Regions from separate parts of the Massilia sp. S19_KUP03_FR1 genome, predicted to be linked through region 3. Evidence: predicted binding sites of a transcription regulator. Region 3 holds the regulator's gene; each other region holds the start of a gene.
The links. Region 3 encodes sigma-54, which starts transcription at its own class of promoters, with help from an activator protein. Its sites were predicted from a motif close to TGGCANGNAANCTGCTTT; they were not measured.

Region 1 (7,817 bases), on a different contig from region 3:
AGTAGTTCGCCGGAAAACATCCAGGCCAGGCGCGAGCCGGCGGCCGGGTCGAACGCTGTCAAGGGCAGCGCGTACTCCACCCACTTGACTGCCACCGCCCACGGCGACGGCAGCACTTGCGGGTTCACCCAGCCCAGCATGGCGGCCATTTGCCACAGCAGGATGATGACGACCGGGACCACCAGGCCGATGGCGCTTTCGCGCCAGTGCGAGATTTTCATCGTTCCGCCAATTATTTAGTTGACTGCGTGATCGACAGGGTTTTCTTGGCCTGGTCGAGCAGGTCGGTCTTGACCCAGTCAGTCGCCACTGGCGGGTTTTTCATCTTGCCGGTGCCGGTCTTGAACATCACATCGGTGGTGGTCTGGATGTGGGCCGCGGTGATGTCGTAGGTGAATGGCGAATTCTCGATCGCGTCGTTGAAGTCGTCGGCCGTGATCTGGTTTTTGAACATCGACTCGCGCACATACTTCTCGCCGGCAGCCTTGTTATCGATGAACAGCTTGGTGGCCTGCACGAAGCAGGTCATGAACTTGGCCGCCAGCGGGCGCTTCTCTTTATAGAACTTCTCGCTCATCACGAGGGTGCGCACCGGCATGCCGATCGGGGTGTCATACGGCTTCATGACTTCCATGCCGAAGCCCTTGTTGATGGCCTGCGACGACTGCGGTTCGCTTTGCATGATGGCGTCGAGGTTCTTGCCCATCAGGGCCTGGTTCAGATCCGCGAACGCCAGGTAGATCACTTGCACGTCCTTGCCCGGCTGGTCCGACATGGACAATCCCGCCTGCGCCAGTTCGGCGGCGAGCAGCACTTCATGAATGCCGCCGCGCGTGACGCCGACTTTCTTGCCCTTCAAATCCTTGATCGACTTGATGCCGCCGTCGGGACGGGCGACCAGGCGCGCGCCACCCTTGGCAAAGCCGGCGACAATGTAGATCGGCGCGCCATTGGCGCGGCCGGAGATGGCCGCTTCGGAGGCAGTGGCGCCAACGTCGAGTTCACCGGCGAGGATCGCCTGCATCACGTCCGGGCCCTTGGCGAACATGTGTTCCTCGACCTTGATGCCGCATTTGGTGTTCAGTTCCTTGATGTACGAGACGGCGCCGTAGTGGGCAAATTTGAGGTTGCCGAGGCGGATCACGTTGTCGTCGGCGGCGAAGGCCGGGGTGACGATGGCGGCGGACAGGACGGCCGAAGCCAGAACGAGGTGGGAAATGCGTTTCATGGTGTCTCCATTATGGTTTGCTTGCATGGAAGACTAATGCAGAAAACATGCCAGCAGGTGACTGAATGTTAAGTGCTTGATTCTTCAAGCAATTGATCGCGCAGGGTGCAGGCAGGGCGGCGAAAGTTCGCAAAAGCCGGCGGCGCGTGTGCGGACTTTCGCACAAGTCCAAGTCTGTAGTTTGACTACAAATTCGATGCCAAACATGCGCCGCTGATGTATATTCTCTACAAATTTTTTTGACCCCGACATCAGGCGCCTCCATGACGACTCCCACGACCAATACCACGCCCTGGTGGCAAGAAGCCATCATTTACCAGGTCTATCCGCGCAGCTTCCTCGACACCAATGGCGACGGCGTCGGCGACCTGCCCGGCATTACCGCCAAGCTCGACTACATTGCGGGCCTGGGCGTGGACATCGTCTGGATCTCGCCGTTTTTCAAGTCGCCGATGAAGGATTTCGGTTACGACGTATCGGACTACTGCGACGTCGATCCGCTGTTTGGCAATCTGGCCGATTTCGATGCGCTGATCGCCAAGGCGCACAGCGTCGGCATCAAGATCATGATCGACCAGGTCATGTCGCATTGCGCCGATGCGCACCCGTGGTTCGTCGAAAGCCGCGCCAGCCGCGATAATCCGAAGGCCGACTGGTTTGTATGGGCCGACCCGCTCCCGGACGGCAATCCGCCAACCAACTGGATGTCGGTGTTCGGTGGCTCGTCGTGGCAGTGGGATTCGCGCCGGCGCCAGTACTACCTGCACAACTTCCTGGCCAGCCAGCCGGACCTGAATTTCCACAACCCGGAAGTCCAGCAGGCGCACCTCGATGCGCTGCGCTTCTGGCTGGCGCGTGGCGTCGACGGCGTGCGCATGGACGCCTGCAACTACCACTTCCACGACCAGCAACTGCGCAACAACCCGCCGGCCAACAACCGCGATTCGACCACGGTCACCGACGTCAACCCGTACGGCATGCAGGCGCACCTGTACGACAAGACGCGCCCCGAAAACATCGCCTTCCTGCGCCGCATCCGCCTGCTCCTCAACGAGTACGATGCAGTGGCCATCGGCGAAGTGGGTGCAGACGATTCGCTGGCCGTGATGGCCGAATACACGGCCGACGGCGACAAGCTGCACATGGCTTACAGCTTCACCTTCCTGACGCCCGATTTCAGCGCCAGGCATATCCGCAAGTCGGTGGAAGAATTCGAAGAGCGCGTCAAGGGCGGCTGGGCCTCATGGTCGGTGGGGAACCACGACAGCATCCGCGTGATGACGCGCTGGGGTCGCGACAATCCCACGCCTGCGCTGGCCAAGCTGGTGCTGGCGATGCAGCTGGCGCTGAAGGGCACACCGTGCCTGTACCAGGGCGACGAGCTGGCGCTGGTGGAAGCGGATGTGCCATTCGAACTGCTGCAGGATCCGTACGGGATCACCTTCTGGCCCGAGTTCAAGGGCCGCGACGGCTGCCGCACGCCGATGCCGTGGACCGACGAAGCGCCGAATGCAGGTTTTACCACCGGCACGCCATGGTTGCCAGTGGCGGCGCCACACCTGGCGGACGCGGTATCGGTGGAAGAGCAGGATCCAGACTCTGCCTTGCACTACACGCGCAAGGCGATCGCCTGGCGCAAGTCGCTGCCACAGCTCACGCGTGGCGAGATCACCTTCCACGATGCGCCGGAGCCGGTGCTGGCCTTGCAGCGTGATCTGGCAGGCTTCCCGTCGGTGCTGGGGTGCTTCAATTTGTCGGCGCAGGCGATGACGTTCAACTGGCCTGCCGCGGCGTCGGCGACTTTGCTGGAAGGGCACGGTTTGCCGGGGTCGATCAGCGGTAGCGAAATTACCTTGCCGGCGTATGGCGCGTGGTTTGGCACCGTCGGGTAAAGCTTGCGGGTTATGGGTCCCGGCGAAAGCCGGGACCCATGCTGAGTGTGCCGAACCAGAAAAATCACCGCACCACCGGCCTGCTCGCCCGCCACTGCGCCAGAGTCAAGTTTTTATCCGTCTCAAAATCCCGCACCAGAATCTCGTCGCCCCGCTCGGCCACCAGAAATGTCTCGCGCCGCTGCAGCGCCTCTGCCCCATCCTCGGCAAACGTCAACTGCCAGTATTTTTTTCCATTGACCGTCTGCGGCCCGTCTTCCATCAGCGCCGGATGGGTCGCGCCCTTCGACGCCTGCTCGATCTGCACCGACCAGGTTTTCAGTTCCGGCAGCGCCATCAACGCCGCTTTGGCCTGCTCGGTATCGCGGCTGGTGTCGGCGGCGATCGGCTTGCCCGGTTCCACTGGCTTGTCGTCCTTGCACGCGGCAGCACCACAGGCGAGCAGCAGGGTCAGCAAAAAAGCGGTGGGACGGGCAGGGGACATGGCGTTCTCGATCGGTGCAATGGGTGCATGCTAATCCAGCCGCGGGCGGGCGGCAAGCCATGAAAAAGCCTGCAAGGCGCAAACCTTGCAGGCTGTTCAACTCTCCCTCAAGGCAATCAGGCGCGGCTGGTGCGGCGGCTGACGCCCAGTGCGACCAGGCCCAGTCCCAGCAGGGCCAGAGGTGCTGGCTCAGGCACGTCATTCGGGACGGCCGGGCCCACCCGCTCGATCGAGTATGACGTTGGAGTGCCATAGAATGTCGCGTACCCTTCCGTGCCAATCGTGATGAAATAGCCGAAACCGTAGTCTGATGCGATGGTTTGATAGTGCATCGGTGACATCAGTGCAACGCTGTCCATTGAATTGGTGTACGAATACACCCTCTGCTCCATATTTGTGTACTGACCGTTGGTCGCGGTGCCCTGGATGAACGAGTCTACCTGCCCCTGCTCGCTGCGCACGTAGCTATATTCGCCAGCATACGCCGAACTCGTCAGATCGAACAAATAGCTTTTCGTTACGCCATTAACCGTCACGGTTTGCGTGGCAGTTCCCAAAAGTATGCCGGAGCGCGAAATTTCCGTAACCATGTCCGAGTTGCTCGGCAACAGTGAACTGTCCATCGTCAGCGAAATCGAATACCCAGCCCCCACAAGGCTGCCAACGATACCGAAGACGCCATTGTCATCGGTGCCGGAGTCGATCATTCCCGTCGATGAATAGACCAGCGTTGTGGCGTGCACGCTGCCGCTCAGCACGGTGGCGAACAGGGCAGCAATAACGGCGGTGATTTTAGCGAATTTCATTTTTGATATGAGCTATGCTCAGTGGGTGGATGGTACTACCCATATTAGCTAGAATCGTGCCAATGCCAGGCCGGAAAAATTAGTCGTTTAAAATCAAGGCGGTAAAATTCCGGAAAGAATTTTATATTTCCATGTGTAAACTTTTTCGACAGCCGGCACCGACCGTTATTGTACGATTGCCCATGAAAAAAGCCTGCAAGGCATGTACCTTGCAGGCTTTTCGGGTCAAGCGAACAGCAATTACATCATGCCGTCCATGCCGCCCATACCACCCATGCCGCCCATACCACCACCCATGCCGCCGCCTTGCTTGTCATCGGCAAGTTCCGCGACCATGCAATCGGTGGTCAGCATCAGGCCAGCGATCGACGCTGCATTTTGCAGTGCCGAACGGGTGACTTTGGCTGGGTCCAGCACGCCCATTTCGACCATGTCGCCGTAGGTGCCGTTGGCTGCGTTGTAACCGTAGTTACCCGAGCCAGCCAGGACAGCTGCGACCACGACCGACGATTCTTCGCCAGCGTTTTGCACGATCATGCGCAGTGGCTCTTCCATCGCGCGCAGCACGATTTTGATACCAGCATCTTGATCAGGGTTGTCGCCTTTGACGCTGATGTTAGCGCGTGCGCGCAGCAGGGCAACGCCGCCGCCTGGCACGATGCCTTCTTCAACAGCAGCGCGGGTTGCATGCAAAGCATCTTCAACGCGGGCTTTTTTCTCTTTCATTTCGACTTCGGTGGCAGCGCCAACCTTGATCACGGCAACGCCGCCGGCCAGCTTGGCCACGCGCTCTTGCAGTTTTTCACGGTCGTAGTCCGAGGTCGCTTCTTCGATTTGCGTGCGCACTTGCTTGACGCGTGCTTCGATCGCAGCAGCCTGGCCAGCACCGTCGATGATGATGGTGTTTTCCTTGCCCACTTCGATACGCTTGGCCTGGCCCAGCTCTTCCAGCGTGACTTTTTCCAGCGTCAGGCCAACTTCTTCAGCGATCACTTGACCACCGGTCAGGACAGCGATGTCTTCCAGCATGGCTTTACGACGGTCGCCGAAGCCTGGTGCCTTGACGGCGCAGGTTTTCAGGATGCCGCGGATGTTGTTGACCACCAGGGTCGCCAGTGCTTCGCCTTCGATGTCTTCTGCGATGATCAGCAGTGGACGGCCGGCTTTGGCCACTTGCTCCAGGATCGGCAGCAGGTCACGGATGTTCGAGATTTTTTTGTCGCACAGCAGAACGAATGGATTGTCCTGGATGGCAACTTGCTTGTCCGGGTTGTTGATGAAGTAAGGCGACAGGTAGCCGCGGTCGAACTGCATGCCTTCCACGATGTCCAGCTCGTCGTTCAGCGACTTGCCGTCTTCCACGGTGATCACGCCTTCTTTGCCGACTTTTTCCATCGCTTCAGCGATACGCTCGCCGATCGAGTAGTCCGAGTTGGCCGAAATGGCGCCAACTTGGGCGATTTCTTTGGTGGTGGTGCATGGCTTGGCCATTTTAGCCAGCTCTTCGACGGTGGCAGCAACTGCCTTGTCGATGCCGCGCTTGAGGTCCATCGGGTTCATGCCGGCGGCAACGAACTTCATGCCTTCGCGCACGATGGCTTGTGCCAGCACGGTGGCGGTGGTGGTGCCGTCGCCGGCGTTGTCGCTGGTGCGGGAAGCAACTTCCTTGACCATTTGCGCGCCCATGTTCATGAGCTTGTCTTTGAGTTCGATTTCTTTAGCGACCGAGACACCATCCTTGGTCACGGTCGGGGCGCCGAACGAGCGCTCCAGCACAACGTTGCGACCCTTAGGGCCCAGGGTGACTTTGACTGCGTTGGCGAGAATGTTCACGCCTTCGACCATTTTGGCGCGCGCTGCGTCGCCGAAGATTACTTCTTTCGATGCCATTGTGTAGCTCCGTATTGGTGTTAGTTATTGGGGGAGTGAATTACTTGACCAGAACGGCCATGATGTCTTCTTCGCGCATGACCAGCAGTTCCTGGCCATCGACCTTGACGCTTTGGCCGGAGTACTTGCCGAACAGGACGCGGTCGCCGACTTGCACTTCCAGTGCGCGCACGGTGCCGTTGTCTTGCACTTTACCGTTACCGACGGCGAGGATCTCGCCCTGGTCCGGTTTTTCAGCAGCAGCGTCCGGGATGATCAGGCCGGAGGCCGTTTTGGTTTCCTGGTCGAGACGCTTGACGATGACGCGATCGTGCAGTGGGCGAAGGTTCATGCAAAACTCCTTAAAATTCAATGGTTTGGACTGACAGATACGACCGCCGCTTGGTAGCGGGGGCGGGAATCAGGTTGTTAGCACTCTCTGCCAACGAGTGCTAATTATAGGGACGACTATAGGGTATTTCAAGGCGCTTCGTGCTTTATTTAACTACAGGCACTTGATCTAACGCAAAGCGGTAGAGTAGAAATGTGCGAGGAAAACTCATCCATTGCGGTGCGATTCGGTTGACGTTGAAACGGTGTCCGCCCTATAGTGACGGATGATTTCCGAATTCCACGACCTCTCCGACAAGATCACGCAGCTCGCTGCCTTGACCACGTCCCTGCGCACCGAGAATTATCTCCTGCGCCAGGCCAATACCATCCTCGGCGCCGAAAACCTGGCCTTCCAGAATCGCCTGGCCGAAGCGCAGCGCCGCGTCGAAGCACTGCTCGCGCAGCTGCCTTCCGTGGCCGTGCCCGAAGCCAGTGCGACAGCGCCCACTACCACCGCCGAGGCGCCACTATGATCAATCTCGACGTCACCATCATGGACCAGCCCTACCGCCTGTCCTGCCAGGAGGGCGGCGAACGCACCCTGCGCGAAGCGGTGCACTACCTCGACAGCAAGATGAAGGCGCTGCGCGACTCCGGCAAAGTAAAAGGCAACGACCGCATCGCGGTCATGGCCGCGCTCAGCGTGGCCGCCGAATTCCTGTCGGTGAAATCGACGGGGCCCTTGTCGGGTCTGTCGATTTTGGAAGTCAAGGAGAAAATCGACGCGATGCATCACGTGTTGGACAGCGCACTGACGCCGCAAGAAAATTTGTTCTGACGGCCAAATTCGTTTGACATGACGTATCAAGCGAGTAAACTCCGTCTCACCCTGCGGTGTTCGAGATTGCCATATATTCCTTGAACCATTTATGTGCACCGGTTGCGGGATATGTCTGGTGGGAGTGATCGTCGCTCGTTCGATGAACCCGAAACTGCACTAACTGCGACCACCTTGAACCGTTTGGTTCGGGATGCCGGCATAGAACGGCACTGGCGGGGTAATTATTCGTAAAACGGCTGCATATGGAAATGCGCAGCCGTTTTTTTACGCCTGCTGTTTTATTTCTCCAGCCATTTTTGCAGCAGCAGAAAATCGGCCCGTTCCACCGGCGTGATCGACAAGCGACTGCCTTTTGCCAGGATGC
Region 2 (7,817 bases), on a different contig from region 3:
CGATGAGCATCGGCACACCATCCATCACCGTGGCAAACGCAAGTAGCCAGACGGAATTTTCCCTCGAGTCCGGCGATATCGGCGGCTACTTCACGGACAGCGATACGGCAGACAGCTACTTTTTCGCTTCGAATTCACTCATTTTCAAAGCGGGACAGGTCAGCCGTTACGTACTGAGCAATGCGGGGTCGACTTCGATCGTGATCGCCATTCTCAACGGCCAGCCTGACCGGTCCACCAATAATCTCGTCTTCACGACCAATAATGGCAAGGACACCTGGCAGGTCCAGGTGATGAGTCCCGTTCATGAAGCGGGCACGGCGCGACCTGACCGGGGCAGCCTGCTCATTACCCGGCTTGGAGCGACTCAGGCTCTGAGCGTTTCGTTCGGCACAAATAATAATCTGACACTCAGTGGCGGCGAGGATGGCGCCGGCAGCCGCACGTTCAACTGGAGCGACGCCGTGGTACAAGCGGCGCTCGAAGCCGGACGGAAATGACCGCGGCGGCCCTGATCTCCTTGCGTGAGGCCGCGTTTTTCGATTCGCTGGAAACCAATTTTCAAGATGGAAGATATGAAGAGCTCATTTAACAAGCAGTACGAGGCCAACCCACAGGCCGACGGGTCCATTGAACTGATCGTCAAGGCAAGCCGTTCGGGCGCGTTTGGCAAAGCCAGCGCCCCCGGCGCGACGGCAATTTTCCTGATCGCCGTGTATGTCGGCCTGTTCATCGGCATGCTATTTCTCGGTCAATCGATGGTGGGTGGCCGCTTTCTCGACCGGCACATGGGAACGGTGGCAGTCCTTGCCCTTGCAGGCCCGGCACTGGTGCTGAAGTTCGCCTTCGGCGCCAAAAAAACCGTCATTCTTCTCCAGCCGGCCGGGCTCAGATTCGCTAACGGATCGAAGCAACTGGCGTCGCACGATGTCAAGAGCTTCGGGGTCATGACGGAGTCGGTTAGCAGCAATAACGGGCATGTCCAGTCGGCGTATGTGTACGCCGATGCGCTGGGACAGCGGATCAAACTGACCGGCCATATGAAAAACGAGTTGGCCACGGCAATCCGCGATGAGATCGTCGAATTTTATAGTCGGGGGTAGTTACCAGGTCAGCGGGACAAATATGCATGAGTTCGGTCGCTTTCGGGGGGCAAGGAGCAGCAATCTTGTTGGCCCGGGGGCGGAATCGAACCACCGACACAAGGATTTTCAATCTTCGCGCCGTGCCTGCTAACACACTGTCGATCTGCCGGACCAGGGTTCTTCTATCGGCCGGCAGCTTAGCGTGGATTGTTATTCGTACTATCCATGGCAGACCCGCTGGCGTCCCACAGCGCGGTTCTGCCTGCCATACCGTATTTCCGGATCAACCATCATGCTTGTATAGAACACGAAACCCGCACATTGAACCGGCGACGGACCGGCCGATTTCGGAGGATGGAGAGGCGTTTGATGAGGAACTGGCTTGAACTGATGCAGAAGGACACCGTCGAGAACATCGATTCCATTCGCACGACGTACCGCGAGCAGAATATCTATTTGCAGTCAGGATGGCAGTCGGCTCGCCACTAGCGGATGCGCGAACAGTTGTTGAAATCGGTAGGGCCGGATCCGACCCGAACCGGAACTTCAAGCGTCTCTTAGTGGAAGGCCAGCAATAATCGCTTCCACTGCATTGACAAGGATGTCACAGCTTTGCGCCTGGGTTGCATCGGATACGTCACCTGCCGTGTCAACGATGGTGCGGACAGTTCCCAGCGCCGCACCAGCGCCGAAGTGGCCTTGCGTTCATCAATGAGAAACAACCCGCTTCTGCAATAATGCCCGACGACGTCCCCCTTCCAATGCGAGTATGCCCGCCAGCATTAGTAGGGCAGTAGTCGGTTCCGGCACGACTCCCGTCGCCGTATAGTCCGTACCTGACTCTGCTGTAACACTGAAATCTTTCACCAGATTCCCGCGCTCGTCTCGAACGATAATTTGATTCAAAATAGCTGTGTTGCTGAAATCGGCGACCGCCTTGCTGTCTGGCTCCCAACTCCAGATCTGTGCCAGTGCGTAGAAACCGATGATGAATTCAGTGGGCCGGTTGAATTGAAATGGCACAGTGACAGTCGCAACGCCGTCTCGCACTTCGAAATTCCGCTGTTGATCCCACATTTCGTACCCGCCAATCACGGGAACATATTGAAATAAACTGCGGGCAGTCGCGCCGCCGCTACTGTCAGCGATGCCGTCCACGGCAAAATTGAATTGCGCAGTTCCAGTTCCATTGCCTCCATGAAATACATACACGTCACGGAAGCTGGTACGTGCGCCGACGGAAGCGAAGGATGGGAACTCGCCTTGGCTGGCATCGCCTGTCAGCTCGACCTCCGCACGCGCTTTCAGGATTCCATATCCACCCGTGCCCGAGGCCTTGAAATTCAGAGTCCAGTTGGTTTCTGGCACTGCAACCGATCCAGCGCATCCCGCCCCTGTGCGGTTCTCGCAGGCATACCAGCCAGCAGGGTCGTTCGACCCATAAAATCGAACATAGTCGAGCGATTCGAGCAACGGCCCAGCTTGCGTCACCGCCGACACCAGTAAACCTCCGAAAAAAGCAATCAAACGTTCCGTTTTCATGGCGAGCTTTCTTTATGGTTGGATTCACCATTGCAAGCAATTTCGATGCCAATAATTATTCCTCTGTGTTTACAAAGCCTTAGCTAATCCAAAATCGTTACCATGTAAATATTATCGACAGTTCCCCCTATGTCAGGATAGATGTCGCGTCACTTGAATCAATTTAATCCATGCGGGGCGGAGCAAAGACGTGCAGTGAACCAGTATCGAGCAGAACGCAAGGAAGCCATTCTTCGGCAGATGATGCCGCCGGAGAACAGGTCGGTGTCGGCCCTGGCGAAGGAGAATGGCATCTCGGAATAGACACTTTATAATGGGATCGGAGCGCCACTTCCTGTACAAGCTGCGGCGTTACCGGGAGGGGGGCGGAACGTTTCCGGTCGAGGGCGTCGACATGGTGGAGCGCTTGGTCGACGCGGTTGCTGCCGCCGAACCGTTCGCCGCCGATGCTGGGCGCGGTATGGCGGCTGCACAAACGGGGCAGGCTGCGCCGACGCGATTCGACCGGGAAACACAGCTGGCGCCGATCGGGAAGGGTTTTATTTGTTAAACGAGAAAATGCGCCCGACTGACTTGACGTCTCAGGCACAGACCCGGGGTGCGACGGCCGCTGGCCTGGCGCGGCCGTCGTGCCTGTGAGGCGCTTCTGATACGTCGCATCAAACACCGAGTCCGTCAACCACCGCTTGCAGTCCGGGTTGTCGCCGAACTGCTTGAAGAGCGCGGTGTAGTCTGTCAGCAGGGGCAAGACTTTGCGCCCCGACGCCTTGTCGTGCGCCAGCTTCGCGTTCTTCCGCAAATGGACAAAGTCACCCTCACAACGGCCTATAACAATAGGCCGCTATTTTTCCTTTTCCATACCCTTTGTATTTTGCATCCTTCAAAAAAATCACTGTGCCTGATTCCGACGAGCCAAAATAATAGAAGATTAGAGATCATCGGGATGAGCGAAAATGAAAAGAAAATAACTATATCTTGATCAAAATGTCCACTGCCCGAACCAGTCACTATTTCGAGATATATAACGAATTCACCGATGTAGATGAAAATAGACAAGAGGAAAGCGATGATGAATGGCCGGTCTTTGAGTACCCTGCAAATCACAATATTGGTAAGGCAATGTGTGATAAGCGGAATCCCACTAATCAGTACCAGATACACGCCAATACCTCTGATATCGGCATCGTTTTTGCCCAAGTCTACGATTAAAAACCATATAAGTGCAATCGCAAGCTGAGACAAAAGTGCAGTGAATGTATAAAATATCATCGTTTGTCCATTGATTTGAACTTCTCACTTTTCGTTCACATCACTTGGATTAAGTCGACGGCGCATTAACTGGATACCATATTATTTCTACCTTGGCCAGTCAGGCTGCATTACCATCGTGGCCCCCCACGAGCGCCCGTGCAAACAAACCCGCAAGCCAGTAGATGACGGCCGCAACCTCTTACCCGACACACCAGTCAATGATGCGATGAACGCAGGCGCAGCCTTTGACGGGACTTGCCCAGCGTCAATGTGACGATCATTCCTCCATGCAACTATCTTCACGCCGGATCTTGCAAGCCAGTCAGCACTGCGACAGCTTTTTTCGACGTCACCGATCAGCATATTGAGCGCGACACACGCGCTGGAGCAAGGCGGCATGCCATGACCCTCTATCAGATCAAGCCGCAGTTCCAGGCGTGGCTTCGGCCCTTGGTGCGACGCCTTGCCAGTTGCGGGGTGCGCGCCAACCAGGTGACCGTGCTTGCAGCAATTGCCTCGCTGGTGGTCGGCGCTCTGGTCGCGGCGCTGGCACAGCGGCCGGCGCTGTTTCTGATCCTGCCGCCATGGCTTTTCATGCGGATGGCGCTCAACGCCATCGATGGCATGCTGGCCCGGGAGCACGGGCAGCAAAGCACACTGGGCGCATATCTCAACGAGCTGGGAGACATCGTTTCCGACCTGGCCTTGATCGCCCCTTTTGTTCAGACAAGCGCGTTTGGCGGTGCCGACGTGTTTGTGTTTGCCTTGTCGGCGGTCCTGGTCGAATGCGCTGGCCTGATAGGGCCACTGGCGCGCGCCAGTCGACGCTACGACGGGCCGCTCGGCAAGAGCGACCGTGCGTTCATCCTTGGCGCGCTATCGCTCTGGATCGGGCTCGGAATGGGCCTTGGTCCGCTGGGTCACATTGTGTGGATCGGGTTGTCGACTTTGTCGATCCTGACCATTTTCAAGCGGGTGCGCGGCGGAATCATTGAATCCAGGCAGATCTCAACGCAATCTTCGGAGCCGATCTTATGACACGCAATCCGTCAGAGTCTTCTTTTGTCACCCATGATGGCCAATCGCTGTTCTATCGCTACTGGCCGGCCGTCAGCTCGCATGCGCAAAATACGCAAGATGCGGTCATTCTGTTCCATCGAGGGCACGAGCATTCCGGCCGGGTGGCCCACCTGTGCGATGAACTGGACCTGCCTGACCACGCCTTTTTCGCGTGGGACGCGCGCGGTCACGGCCGTTCACCAGGCGAGCGCGGCTACAGTCCGAGCCTGGCGGACTCGGTGCGCGATGTCCAGACCTTTGTCGACCATATCACGGACACCTATGGTATCCGGGTCGAGCAGATATCCGTCATTGCGCAAAGCGTCGGCGCCGTGCTGGCCACCACCTGGGTGCATGACTACGCGCCGCGCATACGCTGCCTGGTGGTGGCCTCGCCCGCCTTCAAGGTGAAACTGTATGTGCCATTTGCCCGCGCGGGACTGCGCCTGCTGTATCGGCTGCGCGGAACGTTTTTCGTCAACAGCTACGTGAAGCCAACATACCTGACGCATGATCCGGCGCGCATCGCCAGCTATCGCCAGGATCCGCTCATCACGCGGCCAATCGCCGTCAATATCCTGCTCGATCTGTACGACACCGCGCAGCGCATTGTGGAAAACGCAGCGGCCATTACCGTGCCCACATTGCTGTTGATCTCCGGGGCAGATTGGGTGGTCCATCGTGGACCCCAGGACGCATTCTTTGGGCGGCTCGGCTCGCATGTCAAAGAGTGCATCGTGCTCGACGGCTTCTTTCATGACACGCTGGGAGAACGCGATCGCGCGCCAGCGGTGGCGGCGATACGGCGCTTCATTGGACGCGAACTGGCGTCGCCAGCGACACCGGTGTCGCTGCGCCAGGCGCACCTGCGCGGTAGTTTCAAGGATGAAGCCGACCGCCTGGCCAAGCCACCGGCCACTGGTAGCCCAGCCGCCTTGTACTGGGGCATGACGCGCGCCGGCTTGCGGCTGGGAGGTGTTTTGTCCGATGGTGTCAGGCTCGGGCATCAGACGGGCTTTGATTCCGGCTCAACCCTGGATTACGTCTACCGCAACCAGGCGGCGGGGCGTTTCGGGATCGGCCGTATGGTCGACCGCAATTACCTCGATGCCATTGGCTGGCGCGGTATCCGCCAGCGCAAGCAGCACGTCGAGGAACTGATCGGGAATGCCATTCTTCGGCTGCATCATGCCAGCGTGCCAGTACGCATTGTCGATATCGCGGCCGGTCATGGCCGCTACGTGCTCGATGCGCTGGCCTCGCAGAAGGCGCGCATCAACGGCGCGGAGGTACAAGATATTTTGCTGCGCGACTACAGCGATATCAATGTGCAGCAGGGGCGCGCGCTCATCCGCAGCAAAGGACTCGAGCGCCTGGCGCGTTTTGAGACAGGCGACGCGTTCGATGCGCGCAGCCTCGCCACACTCAAGGCGCCAACACTTGCCATCGTATCGGGCCTGTATGAGCTGTTCGGCGACAACGACATGGTCGCCCGCTCGCTGGGCGGTCTGGCCCAGGCAGTCGGTGCGGGAGGCTATCTGATCTACACGGGCCAACCGTGGCATCCGCAACTGGAATTTATCGCCCGCGCACTGACCAGTCACCGGCAGGGTTCTGCCTGGGTCATGCGGCGCCGTCCGCAAGCAGAAATGGACGAGTTGGTGCGCGAAGCGGGTTTCGAGAAGATCGCGCAGCGCATTGATCCATGGGGTATCTTCACCGTCAGCCTGGCACGGCGGATTGGACACGCAGCGTGACGAACGAGCGGCTACGCATCCGGGCGGATCAGCTGCCTTTGCCGCCAGGCCCGAAACCGAATTGGCTTGCGCCGTTGCTGCTGGCCGGCATGGGCGCGCTGTTTTTTACCTCCTATGCCTGGTCAAACTGGCTTGCCAGCCAGCGCGTCGATATTCCGTCCCTGTACTTCGCGTGGGAGCGGCACATTCCATTCATTCCCTGGACGATACTGCCGTACTGGTCGATCGATTTTTTCTACGCCGGTTCCTTCTTTCTTTGGTCAACACGCGCGATGCTGTTGACGCACGCAAAGCGGCTGCTGGCGGCGCAATTGATTTCGGTCGCCTGCTTTGTCGCCTTTCCGCTGCGTTTCGCCTTCGAGCATCCTCCTGCCCATGGATGGGCCGGAACGCTGTTCACCTTATTGGGCGGATTCGACAAGCCATTCAATCAGGCACCGTCGCTTCACATCAGCCTGCTCTTAATACTATGGGTGGCTTACGCGGCGCGCGCGCGGGGTGGCTGGCGGTGGTTACTCCATGGCTGGTTTGCGCTGATCGGCGTGTCTGTGCTGACGACCTATCAGCACCATTTCATCGACGTGCCCAGCGGCTGGCTGGCAGGCTGCCTGTGCGTGTTTGCGTTTCCGCTTTCCGAACCGACGGGCAGGGCACTGCGGTGCGAGCAAACCCGTCGGATCGCACGTTGTTATGGCATCGGTGCAGCGGCAATGGCGCTGCTATCGCTGGCCATCGTGCGCGACACCCTCGCCGCAGGCTTGTTGCTCGCCTGGACCGCGCTCGCGCTCGCCTGCGTCGCACAGCAGTATCACGCCGGTCGACCAGACGGCCTTGGAAAACAGGCCGATGGCACATTTCCAATGGCAAGCTGGTGCCTGTTGGCGCCCTATCTGTGCGGCGCCTTTTTCAATGCCAGGTGGTGGACACGCGGCCAGCCAGGCGCGTCGCGCGTGGCAGAAGGACTTTGGCTGGGCCGTTTTCCGACCGCTGCCGAGCTACGCCGCACCGGGGCGAATGCCGTGCTCGACCTCACAGCGGAACTCCCGCGGCTGGTTCGTCCCAGCGTGTATCGCTGCATACCGGTACTTGATCTGACCGTACCAAGCGAGAGCGATCTGCGCGT
Region 3 (7,817 bases):
TGATGCCGGCCGCGATCAGGCTTTCGCGCCGCGCGGCGTCGCCGTACGAGACATTCTTGCCCGCTGCCTGCGCTTCCTGCACCCGTTCCGGATCCAGGTCGAGCGCATAGTATGCCAGCTTTTCTTCGGCCAGCAGGGTCGCCAGGCTTTGCCCGCTGCGCCCGAAGCCGGCGATGATCACGTGCTTTTGCGCGGCCATCGTGCGGCTGGCAATTTGCGTCAGCTGCAGCGACGCCATCATCCATTCGTTCGACGCGATCTTCATCACGATGCGGTCGGAATTGGCGATCAGGAGCGGCGCGAGCAGCATCGACAGCACCATTGAGGCGAGCACCAGCTGGATGATGAACGGGTCGATCAGCTTCGCGTTCGACACCAGGTTGAGCAGCACGAAGCCGAATTCGCCGGCCTGCGCCAGCGCCAGTCCGGTGCGCACCGACACGCCGGTCGATGAACCGAAAGCCTTGGCCAGCAGCGCGATCATGGCGAACTTGAACATCACCGGCACGGTCAAAAGGAGTAGCACCAGCGCCCAGTTCTGCAGCACCAGTTCGACATTGAGCAGCATGCCCACGGTAATGAAAAACAGCCCGAGCAGCACGTCGCGGAACGGCTTGATGTCTTCTTCCACCTGGTGTTTGTATTGGGTCTCGGAGATCAGCATGCCGGCGACAAAGGCACCCAGCGCCATCGACAGGCCGGCGTGCTCGGTGATCCAGGCCGCGCCCAGCGTCACCAGCAGCAGGTTCAGCATGAACAATTCCTGCGACTTGCGCTTGACCACGATGGTGAACCATTTGCGCATCAGCTTCTGGCCGAAAAACAGCAGCAGCACCAGCACCAGCGTGGCTTTCAGCGCGGCCCAGCCAAGCGTCGCCGCCAGCTTTTCCGGGCTCTGCGCCAGCGCCGGAATCATGATGATCAAGGGGACCACGGCCAGATCCTGGAACAGCAGGATGCCGATGCTGCGTCGCCCGTGCTGGCTTTCCAGTTCCAGCCGTTCGGTCAGCATTTTGGAGACGATGGCGGTGGACGACATGGCCAGCGCACCGCCCAGCGCGAACGCGGCCTGCCAGCTGATGACAAACGGCGAAAAGCGGTTGATGGCCCAGCCGAACAGCAAGGCGGCGGCGATGGTCAGCACCACCTGCGCCAGCCCCAGGCCGAACACGATGCGGCGCATCGCGCGCAACTGGGCCAGCGAGAATTCCAGACCGATCGAAAACATCAGGAACACCACGCCGAACTCGGCCAGCGCGCTGGTGGTGTGGTTTTCTTCGGCCAGGCCCAGCGCATGCGGGCCAATGAGGACGCCGACGGCCAGGTAGCCGAGCATCGGCGGCAGGTGCAACATCCGGAACGCCACCACCCCGAGTACCGCGCTGCCTAACAGAAGAAGGGTTAGTTCGAGTCCTGAAACCATGTGCCCTGCGCGAAAAATGAAGAGGAATGCACAGTCTCGAGGCCAGAAAATCACTGGCAGGTTTTTTGCTTTCGCAATTCGTTTATACTGGCACGATGAGTGTAACCGATGGAAAAATAATGCTGAAAAGTTTCGACGCCGAGCAGGCGCGCCGCGCCTTGATGCTGGCGCGCGAAACCCTGGTTATTGAAGGCGACGCCATTCGTGCGCTCGACGCCCGCCTCGACCAGGACGACAGCGTGGCGCGCGCCGTTGCGCTGTTGTATGCGTGCAGCGGCCGCGTCGTGGTGTCCGGCATCGGCAAGTCCGGGCACATCGCGCGCAAGATCGCCGCCACGCTCGCTTCCACCGGCACCCCGGCCATGTTCGTCCATCCGGCCGAAGCCGCGCACGGCGACCTGGGCATGATCACGCCGCACGACGTCGTCATCGCCCTGTCGTATTCGGGCGAGTCGGCCGAGCTGATGGAAATCCTGCCGATGGTCAAGCGCATGGGCGCGCCCCTGATTGCCATGACCGGCAAGCCGCAATCGAGCCTGGCGCTGCTGGCCGATGTGCACTTGAACGTGTTCGTGGCCAAGGAAGCCTGCCCGATGAACCTGGCCCCCACCGCCAGCACCACCGTCACGCTGGCGCTGGGCGACGCCATCGCCATGGCGCTGCTCGACGCGCGCGGTTTCAAGGAGTCTGACTTCGCCCGCTCGCACCCGGGCGGCGCGCTGGGCCGGCGCCTGCTGACCCACGTGCGCGACGTGATGCGCAGCGGCGCTGCCTTGCCGATGGTCGCGCCGGATACGCCCTTGCTCGAAGCGCTGGTCGAAATCAGCCAGAAGGGCATGGGCATGACGGCCGTGGTCGACGCCGACCAGCGCCCCCTCGGCGTATTCACCGACGGCGACCTGCGCCGCTTGATCGCCGGCGACCACGATTTTTCCAGCATCGTCATGCGCGATGTCATGCACGCCAACCCGCGCAGCGTGCAGGCCGAGCAGCTGGCGGTCGACGCGGTGGCCATCATGGAAGAATTCCGCATCAACCAGATGCTGGTGGTCGATACCGCCGGCGTGCTGGTCGGTGCCCTGCATATCCACGACCTGACCCGTGCAAAGGTGATCTGATGATGTCGACCCCTCCACTTGCTCACATCGAGCGCGCGAAACGCATCAAAGTCATGATCTTCGACGTCGACGGCGTGCTCACCGACGGCAGCCTGACCTATAGCGCCGACGGCGAAGTGAGCAAGACCTTTTTTGTCCTTGACGGCCTGGGTATCCAGCTGCTGGCCAAAACCGGGGTCGTCACGGCCATCATCAGCGCGCGCAAATCGGTCATCGTGGTGAAACGCGCCGCCGATCTCGGCATCGCCCACGTCTACCAGGGCATCCACGACAAGCGCGTCGCCTTTGCCCAGCTGCTCGAGGCGACCGGCGTCACGGCCGATGAATGCGGCTACATCGGCGACGACGTCATCGACCTGCCGCTGCTCACCAAGGTCGGCTTTGCGGTGGCCGTGCCGAGCGGTCATGCGGACGTGCAGCATCGCGTCCACTACGTCACGCGCGCGGCCGGCGGCCGCGGCGCCGTGCGCGAAGTGTGCGATCTCGTGATGCGCGCCCAGGGCACGTATGATGCGGCGCTTGCGCCTTATTACGCGTGATTGGTTACTGAGCCCATGCCCAACAGCCAAAAAAGTCATTCCAAGCGCACCGCGCACCGCTGGCCCCTGATCGGTCTGATGCTGGGCGCTGTGTTCCTGGCGCTGGGCAGCTTCTGGCTGGTGCAGGTGACGCAGGACCAGGGCGAACAGAACGTCGACGTGAAATCGAGCGAGCCCGATTACATCGTCGAAAACTTCAGCTACGTGCGCATGTCGCCCGCCGGCCTGCCGCACTACGTGCTTTCCGGCGCCAGGCTGTCGCACCGGCCCGATACCGATGTCTCTGACATCGACAAGCCGGTGATGCGCAGCATGACTCCCGGCCGTCCGAGCATGACCGTCACGTCCAAAACGGCGCAGGTGCTGCATGAGCAGAACCAGGTCGACATGAAGGGCGACGTGGAAGTGCTGCGCCCCGCCTCTGGCAAGACGCAGGCGCTGCAGATTCACAGTCAGGCGCTGAGCGCCTTGCCGGACGATGAAATCGTCAAGACCGATCAACCGGTCGAGATCCTGCTCGGCACGTCCAGGCTGACGGGCGTCGGCATGCTGGCCAATAATGCAACGCAGAAGCTGCACGTGGTCAGCCAGGGCCAGATCGTGTCGCAGCCGCGGACGCCAAAATAATTCAACGATAAAAACCGACACATGCCCTTTGAACCAGGATTGATTCCCATGAAAAAAATCTTCGCCGCCGCCGTGCTGTCGCTGCTTGCCTTCCATGCCAGCGCCGAAAAGGCCGACTCGCTGAAACAGGCCGTGATCGACTTCGATTCGGCCGACGTCGACGAAGTGACGCAGACCCGCATCCTGACCGGCAACGTGATCCTCACGCGCGGCACGCTGATCATGAAATCGGAAAAGGCCGTGCTGCAGGCGTCGGCCGACGGTTACATGAGCGTCACGCTCACCACCGTGCCGGGCAAGATGGCCACATTCCGCCAGAAGAAGGACGGCGGCCCGGACCTGTGGGTGGAGGGGCAGGCCCAGCGCATCGAATACGACGAGCGCACCGAGATGGCCAAGCTGTTTAACAACGCGACCGTGAAAAACCTGGAAGGCACGCGCCTGTCGAACCAGGTCGATGGCGAATTCATTTCCTACGACAGCCGCAAGGAAGTCGCGCTGGTGCGCAATGACGTCAGTGGCGAGAGCCGTGTCGGCAAAGGCCGCGGCACGCTGATCCTGGCACCCCGTAAAACGGCGGCCGCCGCAGCTGCGGCCCCAGCCCCAGCCCCAGCCCCAGCCCCAGCGGGTAAGAAATAATGGCGGAAATTGACAGCGGCAGCACCCTGATCGTGCGGGGGCTGCAGAAGAGTTATGGCAAACGTTTGGTGGTACGCGACGTGTCGCTGCAGGTCAAATGCGGCGAAGTGGTTGGTTTGCTGGGCCCGAACGGCGCCGGCAAAACCACGTCGTTCTACATGATCGTCGGCCTGGTGCCGTCGGACGCCGGCGCCATCGAAATCAACGGCGTCGACATCTCCAGCCTGCCGATTCACCGGCGCGCCGTCATGGGCTTGTCCTATCTGCCGCAGGAAGCGTCGGTGTTTCGCAAGCTGACCGTCGAAGACAATATCCGCGCCGTGCTCGAACTGCAGACCGTGGACGGCAAGGCGCTGTCGAAGGCCCAGATCAACGATCGCCTCGACACCTTGCTGGCCGACCTGCAGATCGAAAAACTGCGCGAGAACCAGGCCATGTCGCTGTCCGGCGGTGAACGGCGGCGCGTTGAAATTGCGCGCGCGCTGGCCACCAATCCGCGCTTCGTGCTGCTCGACGAACCGTTCGCCGGGGTCGACCCGATTGCCGTGATCGAGATCCAGCGCATTGTGCGCTTCCTGAAAGAGCGTGGCATCGGCGTCTTGATCACCGACCACAACGTGCGCGAAACGCTCGGCATCTGCGACCGCGCCTACATCATCAACCAGGGTGCGGTGCTGGCCTCCGGCCGTCCCGACGATATTATCGCGGACGAGTCGGTGCGGCGCGTGTACCTCGGCGAACACTTCCGGATGTAAGGGATGAAACAATCACTCCAGCTTCGGACCTCGCAGCACCTGGCGCTCACGCCGCAGTTGCAGCAGTCGATCCGGCTGTTGCAGCTTTCGACGCTCGAGCTGCACCAGGAGCTGGAGCAGGCCCTGTCCGACAACCCGCTGTTGGAGCGCCTCGACGACCCGCTCGACCGCTCCGTGCGGCTGCTGGGCGACGGCGCCATCAACGCACCAGGCGCGCAGAGCGAAGCCCCTCCCGCGCCAGGCAGCCAGGATGCGCCGGCGCCTGCTGAAGGCGCGGCCGAAGGTGGCGGAGAAGAGGGCGGCGGCAGCGGCGAAGAAGCGCAGGTCAGCCACGACGGCGACACTGACTGGAGCGACAGCAGCCGCGCCAAGGGCAGCGACGACGAAGAATCGCGCCCCCAGATCGAAGCGTCCGGCACCACGCTGCGCGAGCACCTGATGGAGCAGGCGCGCCTGGCGGTGCTGTCGCAGCGCGACCGCGCGCTGGTCGAAATCCTGGTCGATGGACTGGACGACAATGGCTACCTGGAGGAGTCGCTGGACGACATCCACGCGCGCCTGCCGGAAGAACTTGAGATCGATCTCGATGAACTGAAAACGGCGCTGTCGCTGGTGCAGAGTTTCGATCCCGTCGGCGTGGGTGCACGCGATGCGTCCGAATGCCTGGCGCTGCAGATCCGGCGCATGGCGGGCATCCCGATGGTTACGCGGCGCATGGCGCTGGCCATCGTCGAAAATCACCTGACCTGGTTCGCCCAGCGCGAAACCACCAAGCTGAAAAAAGCACTCGATTGCGACGATGAAGATTTGCGCGAGGCCCAAGTGGTCATCCGCGCCTGCAATCCGCACCCCGGCAACGTGTTTGCGTCGAACGTGTCGGACTTCGTCGTGCCCGACGTGGTGGTCAAGCGGGTCAAGGGCGCGTGGGTGTGCATGCTCAACCAGGACGTGATGCCGCGCCTGCGCGTGAACAGCGCCTATGCCGCCTTGCTCAAGCAGGGCAAGAGCGAAGCCCAGATGGGCGCGCAACTGCAGGAAGCGAAGTGGCTGATCAAGAACATGCGCCAGCGTTTCGACACGATCCTGCGCGTTTCCGAGGCCATCGTGGAGCGCCAAAAGAATTTCTTTTCGCACGGTGCTGTTGCCATGCGGCCACTTGTTCTTCGGGAGATTGCTGATACACTAGGTCTGCACGAGAGCACGATCTCACGTGTCACCACCCAGAAATTCATGCTGACCCCACACGGCATGTTTGAGCTGAAGTACTTTTTTGGCAGCCACGTCGCCACCGATGCGGGAGGAGAAGCATCCTCGACGGCGATCCGGGCATTGATTGTGCAACTCACAGGAGCAGAAGACCCTAAAAATCCACTTTCTGATAGCAAGATCGCGGACATGCTGGGGGAACAGGGGATGGTCATCGCGCGCCGCACGGTCGCGAAATACCGTGAAGCATTAAAGATCCCTCCTGTTACCTTGCGCAAGTCCATGTAAGGCGTTCGACCGGCGCGCATCGCGTACGGCACCGAGCGTGGCATTTCTTCAAAGGAGTTTATGTATGAATCTCACCATCAGTGGACATCATCTTGAAGTAACCCCCGCCATTCGCGAATATGTCCAGGCCAAACTGGAACGCATTCGCCGCCACTTCGATCAAGTGATCGACATCGCCGTGATCCTCACCGTCGACAATCTGACGGAAAAAGACAAACGACAAAAAGCAGAAATCAATCTTCGAATGTCCGGCAAATTGCTGCACGTCGAAAGCCTTTCGCACGACCTGTACGCCGCCGTCGATGCGCTCATCGACCGGCTCGACCGCCAGGTCATGAAATACAAGGAAAAAGTACACGAGCATGACCATCAGGCCATCAAACACCTGACTGAAGGGGGCGTTGCCGTCCCGGTGTAATGCATACCAACTGAACAGGGAAGGCGCCTCATGGGCGCCTTTTTTGCTTTCTGGTAACTTATAAATTATCATCGAAAGAACATGCTCAACAAGAAGGTTGATTCGATGATGATGTGCTTGCTTCGATGCTGCGTGCCGATACTGGCACTCACGTGGCTCACTGCTGCCGCGGCGGCGAGCGATTGGTATCCTTTCAATTGGGCGATCAAGGCGCAGCCGGGTTTCGTGACAGACAGAGTCGCCATCGTCCTGCCGGTCACACTCGACGGTAACGCGTGCAGCATGCAGCTCGACACAGCGGTAGGCACCAGCCGGTTGTATCGCTCGGGCTTGCCAGTGCGTTACGCCGCGAACGCCGGGCAGCTCGTGATCGGCCAGTTCGGCGTCGGTGCCATGCTGGGACGGCGTACCTTCAACCTGATCTACCCCGACGATGCAGCCCACCGGGAAACCGGATGCCGTTTGACCGATGTCGGCCCCCTGGTGGGCACCATCGGCAACGATCTGTTCGCGAACGGTAATCTGACGCTGGACTTGCGCCATGCCCGCTTTCGCTTTATCGAAGGCGCCGCTGCGCTCGTCGCAACGGATGCGAATAGCGTGCCCTTCACGATGACGACCAGTGAGGAAGGGCATGGGCAGGTCCCGCTCATCGAAGTCACGCTCGCTGACCGGCGCCGCGTTTCCCTGATCGTCGACACCGGCAGCGCGCCTGCACAATTGATTGTGTTTCACGAACCTGATTGGCTGGCGCTGGTAGGGCCAGCCGGCGCACGCGATGCGGTGGCGGTAACAACGATGTCG
Region 4 (6,927 bases), on a different contig from region 3:
GGGCGATGGGCCTCTGTCATTTCATCGAGTTATTCGCTGGCGTCTGGCGTCAGGTTCAAAATATCGTTAATTTTTTTCAGCCGGTTTTTCCAGGCCGCGACGGCGTCGATTCCTCTCGACAAAAACCCATGCATTCACGACAATATTTTCATGACACAATTTCTGGCTGGTCCATCGCTCGTACTGCTTGTAGGCGAGCGCCTTTGAGTACGCAATCGATGGCGCCCAGTGCATTGCTGGCCGAAATGGCCGGTGGCGATGCGCGCGCTCGATACGCTGTATCAGGGCTGGTCGCGCAAGGTAAGGGGGTGTGCTTACACCAAGCTGCTTCACTTGGGACTCGACGCCCATGCTGTCTGCAGCGATTGAAAACTGATACACCGATTTGAGAAGATAGCTGCTTTGCGGAGCAGCCTTGAAACCACGCCGGCTTCCTCGACTTCGCCAGGCACAGCGGCTTCAGGATCAAACTGTGCCAGCCGTACCGGGCCCAGACCAAGGGCAAGGTCGAGCGCTTCAACGGCTATTTGCGCAGGTCGTTTTACGTGCCGCTGGCAAGCCGCCTGGACCAGAGCGGTTTGCAGCTCGATGTCATCACGGCCAACGTGGAGGTGACACGCTCGCTGCGCGAGGTCGCCAACGCGCGTGTGCACGGCACGACGCAGGAGAAACCGTCCGAACGGATGGCAAATGAAGTGGCTTACCTGCAGGTACTGGCGCAGCCATGGCGAGGCGACATCGCTGCCGCGCGGCCGCAGGCAGCGGCGCCGGAACCACCCGCACCGCGTCCCGCTATCGTGATCGAGCGCATCGCCGAAGCGGCGCCGGCGCCGGCTGCTGATCATTGATGAAATTGCTTACCTTCCAATGAGCGCGAGCAGGCCAACCTGTTCTTCCAAGTGATCGCGGCGCTGTACGAAAAAGGCAGCCTGATCGTGACGAGCAACCTGCCGTTCGGCCAATGGGATGCGACGTTTGCACAGGACGCGACGTTGAAGGCAGCGCTGCTGGACCGGTTGCTGCACCTCGCACATGTCGTGCCGATCGCCGGCGAAAACTACCGCATTAAACACCCGCGGCAGGCCGGTACCGTCAAGTGCATCGGCGCCGGCAAGGCTGGCTGAACGGGTTATGAGAAGAGAGAAAAATCGAGCGCATGCTGGTGGTGAAAACGTATCAGTTTTAAATCGCCGTTGACACCTGGTATCAGAGCAGCATGCTGGGTGCCTGTGCGTTGGCCTGAATGATCGCTACACCAGGCCTCAAGGCACGCGGTCATACAGTTGGCGCAAGGAACTACACTGCCACAGACCGCTGAATGTGGATTTTTTCCTGAAACGAAGGAGAACAGCCTGTGGAAAGTTCGAACGACGGCATCAGTCTTTTCTTTCTCTGAAGTCACCTTCAATCACTGTGTTATCGGCGGCGACAGCCGCATTTCGGCCCGCTGCAAAGTTGAATGCAGAAGGCGAGAGTCGCGCGAACAGACGTTTTTTCCACAAGGGAAAGGCGAGCACAAAAATCATCGTCAAGCCTGCGCAAAGGGCCGACACGGCGTCCCCTTGCATCAAAAAGCGCAACAAGCAAAGTGTGAGCAGGCTCGCCATCAATGGCAGACGAACCGGCTTCGGCAACAGCCCGACGATACGAAGCTTGCCTCTGCTAATCCAGGGCAACCTTGCGAACAGAGCGCCCAGCAGCAGGCCCGCGACGAACCGGCTTGTGCCGAGATATTCGGCCAATACGCCTACGACCAGCAAGCCGGTGTAGGTGATCGTGGCGGCCAGGGCCACCAGCACCAGTAAGGCAACAGCGATTGTCAGCCTTGGCCGTGCCATCACCGCGCCGAGTAGAAAACGTAAAATTTGTATGCTCCTGCAAATGGATCATGGAAAGTGGAGCGCAAATTTTAACAGCCCGTCAATGCACGAACAATCCAAGCACGGCTGCCTGCATCGGAATGCCCGCAATGCAACGTTAGCGCTGACGACGGCGCGCCGCTGACAGTCCGAACAAACCCAGTGCTAGCAGGAAAATCGACCCTGGTTCCGGGATGGCCTGCTCGTTGAACACGAGATTATCAAAGCCCAGGGAACCTTCACCAAGTTCGCGCTTGAAGATGTCAAGAGACGTCAGATTGTTAAATCCGCTCAGGATGAATGTGTTCCAACCCGATGCGCTGACCAGAATATCTGTGGTCACGGTAAGGCCGTCCGCCCTATGGCCGACGAGCGTGGCGTACTCTTGGGCTTGTAAATCAAAAAGGCTGGTCAATTCCATGTCCAGCTGCGACATCGAGAAATCAGCGCCACTGGTGGCAGTAATAGTGGTAATGAAATAATGGTTGGTATGCAGCCAGAAGGTACCATTTGGTACAAAAAATCCGCCGACGTACGGACCGTAGACGTCCATATTGGTGCCGCTAAACGTTAGACCCTTGTCGATAATTAGGGGACGTGGCGCTCCAATTTGGACCACAAAATCTTCGAAATCGACAACCCCTGCGCTAGCGCCACCACTGATGGCGGCCAAAGAAACAATAAGGGCACAAAGGCTGAAGTAAAGCTTTTTCATAATCATCAATCAAAATAATTGTGAATAAGCAATTTTCGCGCCAGCTATAAATTGCAGTTTAGAAACAAGAACTTATGGTGTACCGAGCAACGTTTTTCATCGCACATGTAAAAAATCTCGACAAGACTTAGCCGGAAATGTTTCTTCTTAATGGCGCGCTGGTTCGCCCAGGAAGGCAATAGCCATGGATGAACAACAACGCCTGCTGGTGCGACTGCCCGACTTCCTCAATGGCCACGTGGACGGAGAAGATGCGCGCCGGATGGAGGCGCTATTGAAGGAAGATACGGCCTGGAACGCGTTGAACCGGCTCAGGCGGCCTGCTGCCAGCCGGGATTGCAAGAAAAGTTCCCGCGTGTCGCGCTGCCGATCCCGACAGCTGGACGCTCACGCACCACCGTCGCGAGCGCCGCGATGCAATGCGCTCGCGACAATCTCAAGCGCCCGCGAAGCCCTCGAGAAGAAGCGCGACAGCTGCGGGCTCGACCGCTATGTCGACGTTGAAGGGGGCGCTGTCCGAAGCGGACGAGAGGACAGTCCGCCCCGCGCTGTCCGACAACGTAACGCCTGCCAGAACGCACGCAACATGCACTGCCGATAGTGAAGCAGGGCCTGCACCCGCATGGTGAACATGATGGGGCCGGTGCCAAGGAACTGGCCATCGTCTGGCGTGGGCTCAAGCCATTCCAGCCGCCAGAGCGGGCGTACCGTCTCGATGAGGAGCGGTTCGAACGACACCCCTGACGCCCCTCGGTGGCTTCAACCGCAAACTTCAGAGGGAACACCTCGAAATACCTGGCCAAACCACGATCTTCGGTCGAAAACACGATGCTCCGCCCCTCCTCGGCGCGCAGCGCCACGAAGAAGTGCCACTAGCCATCGGCGTGGAAGTATGCGTCGACGCGCTTCCCAATCAGCGAGGAGAAGTCATCGCAGGCGGAGACAGACTCAGACAGCATCGTTACCGCCCTCCCCGTCATGCACCACGATTGCGTAGAGCTGTGCGACCCGTTCGACTGATATCCCCTCGCGTTGCTCGACCGCCAGCGGATGGTCGGTCGGTTCCAGTTCGATGAATGGCCGAATGAAACCGTTCCTGAGATGAAACTGGGTCTTCAGGTTCACCGTGTCCGGATATGGCTGGAGCGCGGCATTCAGCCAGCCAAAGAAAGGACCAATATGCGCACGCTGCTCGGACGCGTAACATGCGCCCCATTTTTGGAAACTCTGCTCGCTGAGCGACACCTACACGCCCCAGGAGAACTGCTCGGACTCGCCGTGCACCGGGATCTCGAGACAGCCACGGACGAAATACTGCTGCCCGTCGATGATGCAGGCATCCGTATCAAGCTGGCAGCGCGCTGCACGCTCGTCCTGCGGCACAGCGTAAAAGCTCAACGGCGCGGCCGCGTCGAGTGCCGGCATGCCTTGATGGATCTGGCCGCAACCTTTGCAATGAAACTCGAACGTCATTCGTCTGCCTCGTTTGACACTTCAATCATTTGGGTTCGGTGGCTGGGTGGGGCGCCAATTGGCGGTCACGCGCACGAAAGTGGTGTCCGGTTCGGTACCATCGCAAACGGGCATTTTGGAAGATTTCTGTCAACGAAAAGTTCACGAGTGGCGCGTAGCCCGGCGTGACACATCGGGACATTCAACGCCCGGGGGCAATCATCGGGGTGCATTCACTGGATCTGACGTTGACGGGCGTTTTGTCTTCTTTCTGCAACTGGGCAGTACCGACGCGACCCTGCCGGTCGCCTGGAATACTTTGCGGATCTACAGGCGATATCAGGGTGAGTAGAAAAGTGCGCAAACGGTGCGTCGTGCGGTTTCCTCGGGTGCCCTGCTCGCTTCGGACAAGGAAAAAATCGCCCGAAGGCGATTGTTTTTTTGCTACCGGCTGAAGCGGTGTCTGTCGAATTCTCCTATGAGAAACGGTAGCCAAAGCAGTTTACCTGTCAAGACCCGCTTGGTTATAGACACGTTTAACGAATAATTCTGGCTTTTTATCGTGCCATTTTTTCAGTGCCTGGATCGGCGTTTGGTGTTCGAGAGCGCGCTGTGGGATGCTGTTGTTGTAGATTTTTAGATAGTTGCGCAACGTCGATTCGAGCTCGGCAGCGGAACCAAAACGGGTCTGTCCAACGATCTCGCTGATGCGGCCATTGAAGCGTTCCACCATGCCGTTGGTTTGTGGATGGCGAGGTGGAATAAGCCGATGTTCGATCGCCAGGGCTTTGCAGAGAACGTCGAAGGCGTGCTTGCCAGACGGGATGCGATCGCCGGTGACGGGGTCCTTCTTCTTGCTGGTGAAGCGGTCCGTAAACTGGCTGCCATTATCGGTCAGTAGTTTAACGATGTTGATCGGGCAGGCATTTTTTACCTTGATCAAGAAATCGGTGCTGCTGCTGTCAGACTGGTCGGCATAGATTTCCATGAAGACCCAACGGGTTGCACGATCGATCGCGACGAACAAATAGCGCCGGGATGTCTCGTCCGGCATTTGCGGCAAGTATTTGATATCGACGTGGAGATAGCCCGGCTCGTAATCCTTGAAGGTTTTCCTGGCCATGGGCTTTTCGCCGTCCAACACAGGAACGAGATCGCGCAAGTCCGACACGCCGTGACGGCGCAGGCAACGGCCGAGACCGGCACGAGAGACGGCCGGATTAATGAACTCGCGTGTTACCGCGAGCAGATCGTCGGTGGCCAGCAGAAGCGTTTTACGCAGCTCGACAACGACAAGTTCCTGGTCCGGTGTCAGCGTGGTATTCATCGTCTTGGGGCAGTGCGAACCATCAAGCGGCGTTTCGCGATCTTGCCACTTCCTGATCGTCTGCCGCGTGACGTTGTAGAGCCTTGCTAACTCTGCTTGGGAGAGCTTGGAGTTCTTGATTTCTTCGCGAATTAGGTGCGTCGTTCGCGCTTGGCTATGCAGGGCTTGGGTCATGAGATCAGCGAAGGCTTGTCGGTAGTTAGCAGTGTACGCAAAACGTGCCTGGCCTTGAAGACTGGCCAGCTGCGGATGGGTACATGATCCCACGAGTCGCTACACATATGACGAGCGAGGCCATCTTATTGCTGAGCTTGATCAAACAGGCGCTACTCTCGCTGAACACATATGGCTGGGTGATCAGCCGGTTGCAGTATTCGCAAATGGAACCATCAATTATGTTTATGCCGACCAAATTAACACACCGAGGCTGATCACGGACACATTAAATCGGCCTAAGTGGAGTTGGACTTCTAGTCCTTTTGGAAATAATTTGGCCGTTGAAGATCCCATCGGCGTAGGAAGATTTTCCTATGGATTACGATTCCCAGGTCAATACTTTGATGTGGAAAGCGGACTCCACTACAATCTTCATCGCGACTACGACCCTGACACTGGGCGATTCGTTCAAAGTGATGTTATTGGAATTCAAGGCGGCCTAAATACCTATGCATATGCCTCGTCAAATCCACTATCGATGGTCGATCCGAGCGGATTGTCTGGATGCAAAATTGCCGGTTTCTTTATAGTTTGCTCGAATGCTCCGCCACCAGTAATAGATGGAGACAATTCCTTCCCGACCACTACATCTTTGCCATGGCCCAATCTAAAAAATCCATTTGATGGCATGTTTTCAGTGCAGCGTCCAAAAAGAATGACACCCGATCAGGAATCTGTATTTGATAGAGTATGCGTTAAATCTGAAGATCCTTGTAGAGCACTTAAGGAGGAAGCTAGGAAGGTAATAGACGCCGCAAGAGTCAAAAAAAATGAGATGCTCGTCGATGATAAAGAGATGTTTGGTACAATCAAGTGGACTAATCATGTCGACGGTCTCGCTGGAAGAATTAAAAGCATCAATGCAATTTTGTCGCTAGGCCAACTAATGGGGTGTGATATGTCTCAAGAATTTTTAATGTCAACAGAAATCTGGATTCCTAATAGGCCTTTTCCAAAATGAAAATTTATATCGATTTTAGTGTTTTCACCGAAACAAGTTCTATTGGTACTGTTACAGGAACGCTTGCGTTAGCTGCCGTCCCTGAGATTGGCTCGGCGGTTATACTTAGCTATCCGCTTTTCCATACGGAACCGTTAAGTGTAAAGGGTTTTTCCGGGGCACTCGCAGTTACTCACGTACTGCACTATCCTGAAGCTGACGATGTCAAAGTCATGGTAATGCTTGACGACCTTACTATTGAAAGCGTTGATGATGTCGAAAGGGTTATGCATTTTTTCGAAGAAGGCTTCAATTTAAACATTGACTATCATCGCTAAGGAGGCGCTGATTTATTCGCATCCAGGGAAGCTGTGCTCTTATAAATCAAGGGCTTACAGGCGAAATTCCGGGAAATCCT

Region 1: V6M87_RS08080 (PEP-CTERM sorting domain-containing protein) is a predicted target of sigma-54. The motif match lies at 4,455-4,472, and genes of this name have one in related genera.
Region 2: V6M87_RS16140 (PEP-CTERM sorting domain-containing protein) is a predicted target of sigma-54. The motif match lies at 2,661-2,678, and genes of this name have one in related genera.
Region 4: V6M87_RS16175 (PEP-CTERM sorting domain-containing protein) is a predicted target of sigma-54. The motif match lies at 2,600-2,617, and genes of this name have one in related genera.

What each region holds. Positions count from the first base shown of each region.
Region 1 is NZ_JAQQPS010000006.1:18,121-25,937, reverse strand. It holds gene V6M87_RS08100 (ABC transporter permease) at 1-221, opposite strand, end outside; gene V6M87_RS08095 (ABC transporter substrate-binding protein) at 233-1,228, opposite strand; gene V6M87_RS08090 (alpha-amylase family glycosyl hydrolase) at 1,492-3,120, shown strand; gene V6M87_RS08085 (hypothetical protein) at 3,185-3,604, opposite strand; gene V6M87_RS08080 (PEP-CTERM sorting domain-containing protein) at 3,721-4,410, opposite strand; gene groL (chaperonin GroEL) at 4,651-6,300, opposite strand; gene groES (co-chaperone GroES) at 6,341-6,631, opposite strand; gene V6M87_RS08065 (hypothetical protein) at 6,897-7,145, shown strand; gene V6M87_RS08060 (cell division protein ZapA) at 7,142-7,450, shown strand; RNA gene ssrS (6S RNA) at 7,496-7,676, shown strand; gene V6M87_RS08050 (EVE domain-containing protein) at 7,732-7,817, opposite strand, start outside.
Region 2 is NZ_JAQQPS010000013.1:177,035-184,851, reverse strand. It holds gene V6M87_RS16150 (hypothetical protein) at 1-500, shown strand, start outside; gene V6M87_RS16145 (hypothetical protein) at 567-1,103, shown strand; gene V6M87_RS16140 (PEP-CTERM sorting domain-containing protein) at 1,794-2,627, opposite strand; gene V6M87_RS16135 (hypothetical protein) at 2,941-3,177, shown strand; gene V6M87_RS16130 (CDP-alcohol phosphatidyltransferase family protein) at 4,281-4,916, shown strand; gene V6M87_RS16125 (bifunctional alpha/beta hydrolase/class I SAM-dependent methyltransferase) at 4,913-6,694, shown strand; gene V6M87_RS16120 (phosphatase PAP2/dual specificity phosphatase family protein) at 6,691-7,817, shown strand, end outside.
Region 3 is NZ_JAQQPS010000014.1:161,070-168,886, forward strand. It holds gene V6M87_RS16995 (monovalent cation:proton antiporter-2 (CPA2) family protein) at 1-1,423, opposite strand, end outside; gene V6M87_RS17000 (KpsF/GutQ family sugar-phosphate isomerase) at 1,519-2,541, shown strand; gene V6M87_RS17005 (KdsC family phosphatase) at 2,541-3,080, shown strand; gene lptC (LPS export ABC transporter periplasmic protein LptC) at 3,096-3,707, shown strand; gene lptA (lipopolysaccharide transport periplasmic protein LptA) at 3,756-4,346, shown strand; gene lptB (LPS export ABC transporter ATP-binding protein) at 4,346-5,101, shown strand; gene V6M87_RS17025 (RNA polymerase factor sigma-54) at 5,105-6,595, shown strand; gene hpf (ribosome hibernation-promoting factor, HPF/YfiA family) at 6,660-7,013, shown strand; gene V6M87_RS17035 (hypothetical protein) at 7,095-7,817, shown strand, end outside.
Region 4 is NZ_JAQQPS010000013.1:185,350-192,276, forward strand. It holds gene V6M87_RS16155 (hypothetical protein) at 67-351, opposite strand; partial or broken gene V6M87_RS16160 (IS21 family transposase) at 423-848, shown strand; partial or broken gene V6M87_RS16165 (ATP-binding protein) at 832-1,124, shown strand; gene V6M87_RS16170 (hypothetical protein) at 1,377-1,838, opposite strand; gene V6M87_RS16175 (PEP-CTERM sorting domain-containing protein) at 1,978-2,574, opposite strand; gene V6M87_RS16180 (hypothetical protein) at 2,759-3,175, shown strand; partial or broken gene V6M87_RS16185 (DUF2199 domain-containing protein) at 3,523-4,047, opposite strand; gene V6M87_RS16190 (IS481 family transposase) at 4,529-5,527, opposite strand; gene V6M87_RS16195 (RHS repeat-associated core domain-containing protein) at 5,784-6,530, shown strand; gene V6M87_RS16200 (hypothetical protein) at 6,527-6,847, shown strand.